Regions from separate parts of the Mesorhizobium sp. CA6 genome, predicted to be linked through region 2. Evidence: riboswitches for the same ligand, from Rfam matches in the RefSeq annotation. Region 2 holds a riboswitch; the other holds the start of a gene.
What was found. Region 2 has a riboswitch for thiamine pyrophosphate ahead of thiB (thiamine ABC transporter substrate binding subunit). Riboswitches for the same ligand answer to the same signal wherever they lie in the genome.
Positions count from the first base shown of each region.

Region 1: another riboswitch for thiamine pyrophosphate. It lies ahead of LB526_RS27020 (Ykof family thiamine-binding protein); the one in region 2 lies ahead of thiB (thiamine ABC transporter substrate binding subunit).

Region 1 covers NZ_JAIUHI010000024.1:57,736-61,139, forward strand. Annotated here, with positions in the region: gene LB526_RS27005 (DUF2934 domain-containing protein) at 1-207, shown strand, start outside; gene LB526_RS27010 (hypothetical protein) at 439-687, shown strand; gene LB526_RS27015 (hypothetical protein) at 1,378-1,722, opposite strand; TPP riboswitch at 1,943-2,055, shown strand; gene LB526_RS27020 (Ykof family thiamine-binding protein) at 2,046-2,654, shown strand; gene LB526_RS27025 (ABC transporter permease) at 2,991-3,404, shown strand, end outside.
Region 2 covers NZ_JAIUHI010000007.1:113,794-117,197, forward strand. Annotated here, with positions in the region: gene thiP (thiamine/thiamine pyrophosphate ABC transporter permease) at 1-281, opposite strand, end outside; gene thiB (thiamine ABC transporter substrate binding subunit) at 526-1,536, opposite strand; TPP riboswitch at 1,582-1,687, opposite strand; gene LB526_RS12615 (thiamine diphosphokinase) at 1,823-2,467, shown strand; gene LB526_RS12620 (ABC-F family ATP-binding cassette domain-containing protein) at 2,469-3,404, shown strand, end outside.

The DNA of each region.
Region 1 (3,404 bases), on a different contig from region 2:
TGGGAGCAGGCCGGCCGGCCCGAAGGCGCTCATAAGGAGCATTGGGACCAAGCGACGGCCGAAGTCGATGCGGCCGGCAAGCCGAAAGCCAAGAGCCCGAAAAAGGCCGCCGCCGCCAAGGCCGACAAGCCGAAAGCGGCCAAGGCGGAGAAGCCCGCCAAGGGCCCGGCAAAGGCAAAGTCCCCCGCCAGGAAGACCAAGGGCTGACCGCCAGCCAAGGCCTGCCCCCTTTTCACCGGATCATGTGACGGTGCGACGCTCCGTGTGAGAACTGTGCCCGGAGGCTATACCGACCATGCGCAAAGTCGTCTTGATCATGACCATGTCGGTCGACGGATATGTCGTAGGGCCGGTGGGAATGTCGACGGGCGGTTTTCCTGAACGGCAGAGCTCAAGCGGTGGAAACTCGATCGCATCAGTCGCGCTGGCACACACATCATGGGCCGCGTGAGTTACGAGGAAATGGGCCCGTACTGGCAAAAATCCGAGGATGCCTATGCCGCGCCGATGAACGTCATCCCCAAGGTCGTGTTTTCGAAAACGCTGAAAAAGGCAACTTGGCCAGAGTCCACTATTGCGAAAGGTGACCTGCACGAGGAATCGCTAATTGAAAAGCAACCCGGCGGCGAAATTATTGCGGGGCGGCGCAGAGTTCGCTCAGGCGCTGTCGAAGGCAGGTCTGATTGATGAGTATGTCATCCTGACTCGGCCGATCCGCCTATGGCGGTGGCAAACCGCTATTCAGCGGTTTGACGGACGCGCTCAAGCTAAACGTCCTCGTGACGGCCGCTTACGATAACGGCACCATGCTTCGCATCTACGCTCCCCGCTGAACCGTCACGACCTCTGAGCGAAGGCTTCGGCCATGGCGGCCGGCTGACCGGCACGCTCGGCGTCGCCGCCGCCAGCAGCCACGCCGGCGGCATGCGGGTTGCAATTAAGCTATAAGAGGAGGCTATCGCGTCCCTTGCTTTCCGGCGTATCGCGCGACCGCGCAGAGGAAGGCAAGCGCTGCCATGTCGCAAGCTGCGCGTGACGGCGACGGACCTTTGGCGAAAAGGACCGCGTCGGCAACCGGGACCGTCAGGCCATGCTTGCGGGCGAATGAAATGACTTCGTAGGGCTGATCGTCAGGCTGTATGCCGATGTCGATTTGTTGGTCCATCAAAACGAAATTCCTCCCTGGTATACGGCTTTACCCTCCTTCGCCTGCGCAGAATTAACGCCCGGCCGCTCGCCCGCGTCCACCAATTGGCGATTGTGTGAAACGATGCATTTTTCGAGGCCCAGAGCCGAGGGTTGCAGCGGCATGATTGTTCGCGTCGCTGGCGGCCTTGGAGTTCCTTCCCTTCTCTAACGGAAGAGGTCAAAACGCTCTCACCACGCATCGCTCGATCGGGCAAACCTGACCCCCGCGGCGATCATCGCGCTTTCGCATTCGCTGATCAGCCTGAGGTTGCGCAAATACCGCGCCGCCGTCTCCGGCAGCCAGGCCGCGCACGCCTCGACGTAGGCGCGGCCATGCACCAGCGTGCCGGTCGAAAGCCGCTCCTCCTTTTCGGCGATCACCTTCAGATATTGCCGGATGAAGCGGATGTCGTCGGCGATGTCCTGGCTGGCCATGCGCCAGGCGCCGGCAAGGCGTTCGCGCTCGGCGAGCGGCAAAGGCGACAACAACGGATGGGAGAGGTCGGCAAAAGCGGCATGGTTCGCGGTGTTCAAGCAAATCCCCTCAAAGGAAGGGAAGTATCGTACTTTACGTACGAAAAGCAATCAAGCGAGATTCGTACAATTTGAACGACAAAATAGGTTAGATAAAGCAGTTATAAGAAAACTACAAAAATCTTATAACCACCGGCATCTCCCATAGGGAGATGGGCGGTTGGCCCAACCGACACCGCAAAAAAGCGCTTTCCCAGCACCGCAAACAGTGCTTTAACCCGGCCATCCACAGGGGTGCTCCGTACGGTCGGGGCTGAGATGGTGGCGGCAAGCCTCCGGACCCTAAAGCTGATCTGGATAATACCAGCGGAGCGAGGCGGGCCATGTTTTCCGGCGCACAGATTTCCCTTTATCCCATGGCCGACGATTTCGTCGGCGTGATCCTTGGCGCGCTTGGCGCGCTCGATCCTTACCGCGACAGGCTGAGGATCGAAACCGACGATATCTCGACGCTCCTGGTCGGGCCGCCCGAGGTGCTGTTCCCAGCCATGCGCGACCTGTTCGTGGCGGCCGCCAAAAGCGGCAGGCACTGTGTTCTGTCGGCAGCCGTCTCGCGCGGCTGCCCCGGCGAGCCGGATGACCCGATCTGCCGCTCCGAGGAGATCGGCGGCCCGGCGATCCCGCTCGACGACCGCAAGCGCGCCGCGCTGCGCGCCGTCGGGGCCATGCTTTCGACCAACCAGCCGGTGGCGGCGCAATTCTCGCTCTATGTGATGGGCACCGGCGACCACATGGACGAGATCTATGGCTGCATCGATTTCCTGAAGCGGTCCGGCGTCTTCGAACGCTCCAAGCATTTTTGCACCAAGCTGCGCGGCGACGCCGGCGCGGTGTTCGCCACGCTGAACGAAGCCTTCTGCCGCTTCGGGCCGGGCGCCGGTCACGTGACGCTCGACATCACCATTTCGGCGAACAGCCCAACCGCGGCTTGAGCGCAAGCTCGATCTATCGAGGTAGATGTTGTGGCTGTTTGGCTTGATCCATTGCGTGGGGGAGATGCCCCCAGTCCCATCTCGCAGGAGAGAGGGGAACCTCTGGAGATTGGCGAAACCCGAGGTGACGGCCAATCTCCCCCCTTGCGGGGGAGATGCCCGGCAGGGCAGAGGGGGGTGCTGTCCCGCCGGCCTTTCAACTGGTTGCGCACGCGGCGTTCGCCAACCGCTCCCGCACAACTTTCGAAAGCTGGCGTTCCGTCGCGCCTCCCTCTGGCCTGCCGGCCATCTCCCCCTTTAGGGGGGAGATCAGCCTTCACCACGACCGTCGCCAAGATCTTGCCCGCTGCGCTGGCTTTCGCTCTCCTTCTCGTCGCTTGGGAGCTCTACGCCCGCCTTGGCGGCATCGCCCCTACCGTGCTCCCTGCACCCTCGCGCGTGCTGGCGCAGGCCTGGGAGAACCGGGCGGCGCTGGCCGACAACACGCTTCCCACCATCCGCGCCACGCTGGCGGGCTTTGCATGCTCGCTCGTTGCCGCCTTCATCCTCTCGGCGCTGGTTGACTTCTTTGCCCCCTTGCGCCGCGCGCTGTTCCCGCTCCTGATCGCCAGCCAGACCTTGCCGCTGGTGGCGATCGCGCCGCTGGTGGTGCTTTGGTTCGGCTTCGGGCTATTGCCGAAGATCCTGCTCGTGGCGCTGGTCACCTTCTTTCCGATGATGGTGGCATTGGTCGAGGGCTATGCCGCCACG
Region 2 (3,404 bases):
AGGGTGAACAATTGCAGGATCAGGCCGCGACCTGGAAAGGCCGGATGCCTCGACAGCGCGCGCGCCACGAGCAGCGCCGGCGCGACCGACAGCAGCGTCGACAGAGCCGCCTGCCACAGCGTGAAGCGGGCGACGCGCAGGAGATAATTGTCGAAGGCGGCGGCAGCGCCGGAGAGATCGTGCGCGCCTTCGACGGCGAGGCCGGCGAAGGCACCGCCGATGAGGAGGGCGATGGCCGCCAGCGCGACGACGCCGGCGGTGACGCGGGAGTCAGGGTGCACGGCGGCTTGCACGTTGCACCTTGGTGGAATTCAGCAAACGCCGTGTTCCTTCGCGCCCCCCTCTGTCCTGCCGGACATCTCCCCCACAAGGGGGGAGATCAGCAGCGCCCGCGCTTCGCTCATCACTGCAACGTCGCCAGTTGGCGAAACCGCCGATGACGGCCAATCTCCCCCCCTGTGGGGGAGATGTCCGGCAGGACAGAGGGGGGCGCCGTAGAGCGATCATCTTGCGCGAATAGCGATCCTATTTGCTCATCACCGCCAGCCACTCATCCACCCACGCCTTGCGGTTGGCGGCGACCTCCTGCGGGCTGAACAGCAAGGTCTTGGTCGGCTTCACCAGTTTGTCGAAGGCCGGGTTGAGCGGCTTGTCGGTCTTGCCGGCCGGGAACATCCAGTTGGTTTCCGGAATGACATCCTGGAATTTCGGTCCGGTCATGAAGGCGATGAACTTTTGCGCCAGCGGGTTCTTCGCGCCCGTCGTGGTGATGCCGGCAACCTCGATCTGCAGGTATTCGCCTTCCTCGAACGAGGCGGCCTGGTAGCGCTCGGTGTTCTCGGCCACCATATGGTAGGCCGGCGAGGTGGTGTAGGACAGCACCATCGGCGCCTCGCCCTTGGTGAACAGGCCATAGGCCTCGCTCCAGCCCGGCGTCACCGTCAGGACCTTGGTCTTGAGCTTTGCCCAGGCCTCCGGCGCCTTGTCGCCATAGACTGACTTCACCCATAAAAGCAGCCCGAGACCGGGCGTCGAGGTGCGCGGATCCTGAATGACGATCTTGTCCGTGCCGGCGCCTTCGACCAGCTCCTTCAGGCTCTTCGGCGGGACTTTAAGCTTCTGCGTGTCATAGACGACGGCGAAATAGCCGTAGTCGAAAGGCACGAAAGTGTCGTCGCTCCAGCCTCCAGGCACGTCGATGGCGGAGATCTCGCCATGCGGCGCGAACAGTCCGCTCGCCTTGGCGTCGGCGGTGAGATTGGTGTCGAGGCCGAGCACGATGTCGGCCTTGGTGCCGGCGCCTTCGAGCTTGACGCGGTTGAGGAGCGCCACGCCGTCGGCCACCGAGACGAATTCGAGATCGCAGCCGCATTCGGCCTCGAATTCCTTCTTCACCGCCGGGCCGGGGCCCCAATCGGCGGTAAAGCTTTCATAGGTATAGACGGTGAGCTTGTCCTTCGCAGCGGCAGGCGCGACGCCCGCCAGAAGCGAGACAAAGCCGGTTGCGAGAATGAGATGGGACAGTATTGCGCGCATATCGGCGCCTCCTTCGTTCGAGTGACAAGGAATTGAGGCGCCGGATGGTCCGAAACGTCTAATCCCTCCGCCGGTACAAACCGGATCAGGTTCAGCGGGTTGGCTTGATCGCCTCTCAGCCGGATCACGTCCGGCACCCCGTTAGAGCGTTTCGACAGATAGGCCCGGCCGAAGCAGCGCGCAAGCGGAAGTTTGCCGGGCAGCTAATGTTCGCCGGTACCCTCGCAGCCGAAGCGCACGGCATCCCGCTTCCGTTTCGCCCGACGGGCTGGTAAGGGCGACGGCCATGGGCACATTCACCATCCTGCTTGGCGGCGAGCTTATCCGCACGCCCCGGCTCGAACGCCAGATCGAAGGCTCGCGCGTCATCGCCGCCGATGCCGGCATCGGCCATGCCCGCATGCTTGGACTTGTCCCCGAACTTTGGGTCGGCGATTTCGACTCGGTGCCGGCGAACCTGCCGGATGATCTCGCCGCCGTGCCGCGAAAAGTCTTTCCGGCTGAGAAGGACATGACCGATGGCGAGCTCGCCATAGCGGAAGCGCTTCAGCGTGGCGCCACCAGCCTCGTGTTGGCCGGCGCCTTTGGCGGCAAGCGCGCCGACCATGCCTTCCTGCATCTGGCGCTGGCCGTGCGGCTGGCCGAGGCTGGCACGACCGTGCTGCTGACCAGTGGCGCGCAGGAAGGCGCTCCCATCCTGCGCGGCAAGGCCAGCTTCGACTATGACGACGGCACCTTGTTTTCGGTGCTCGGCTTTTCCGACCTGTCCGGCCTGACGGTCACCGGCGCCAAATGGCCGCTCGACCGCGTCGAGGTGGCGTTCGGTTCCTCGCTCACTATATCAAATGAGATCAAAGGGCAGCTTGGCATCGCGCTGGAGCGCGGCCGGGCCCTGCTTCTGGCCCACCCCTATCCTCTTCCAGAAAGTTGACATGGCGCCGCCACTCCTCAACCTCGACGGCATTAAACTGACTTTCGGCGGCACCCCGCTGCTCGACGGCGCGGCGCTCAGCGCATCCGCCGGCGAGAAGATCGCGCTGGTCGGACGCAACGGCTCGGGCAAGTCGACGCTGCTCAAGATCGCCGCTGGGATGATCGAGCCGCAGGATGGCGAGGTGTTCCGCCAGCCTTCGGCCACGGTCCGCTATCTGCCGCAGATGCCGGACATGGACGGCTTCGCCGACGTGCGCGCCTATGTCGAGGCGGGCCTTGGCCCAGCCGACGATCCGCATCGCGCCACCTATCTGATGGACCATCTTGGCCTGACCGGCGAGGAGCGGCCGAACGACCTGTCCGGCGGCGAGGCGCGCCGCGCCGCCCTTGCCCGCGTCATGGCGCCGGAACCCGACATCCTGCTCCTCGACGAGCCGACCAACCATCTCGATCTTTCGGTGATTGAATGGCTGGAAGAAGAGCTCGCCCGTACCTCCTCCGCGGTGATCCTGATCTCGCATGACCGCCGGTTTCTCGAGCGCGTCACGCGCGCCACTGTCTGGCTGGACCGCGGCCAGACGCGGCGGCTGGACAAGGGCTTTGCGCATTTCGAGGAATGGCGCGACCAGGTGCTGGAAGAGGAAGAGCGCGACCAGCACAAGCTCGGCCGCCAGATCGTGCGCGAGGAACATTGGCTGCGCTATGGCGTGACCGCCAGGCGCAAACGCAACATGCGCCGCCTCGGCGAGCTGCAAACCATGCGCCAGCGCTTCCGCAGCCATCGCGGCGCAGAGGGCACCGCGACGATGGTGGCCAGCGACGCCGCCGAATCCGGCAAGCTGGTGATCGAGGCCAGGAACATCGACAAGAGCTTTGGCGATCTCACCGTGGTCAAGGGGTTCTCGACCCGCATCCAGCGCGGCGACCGCGTCGGC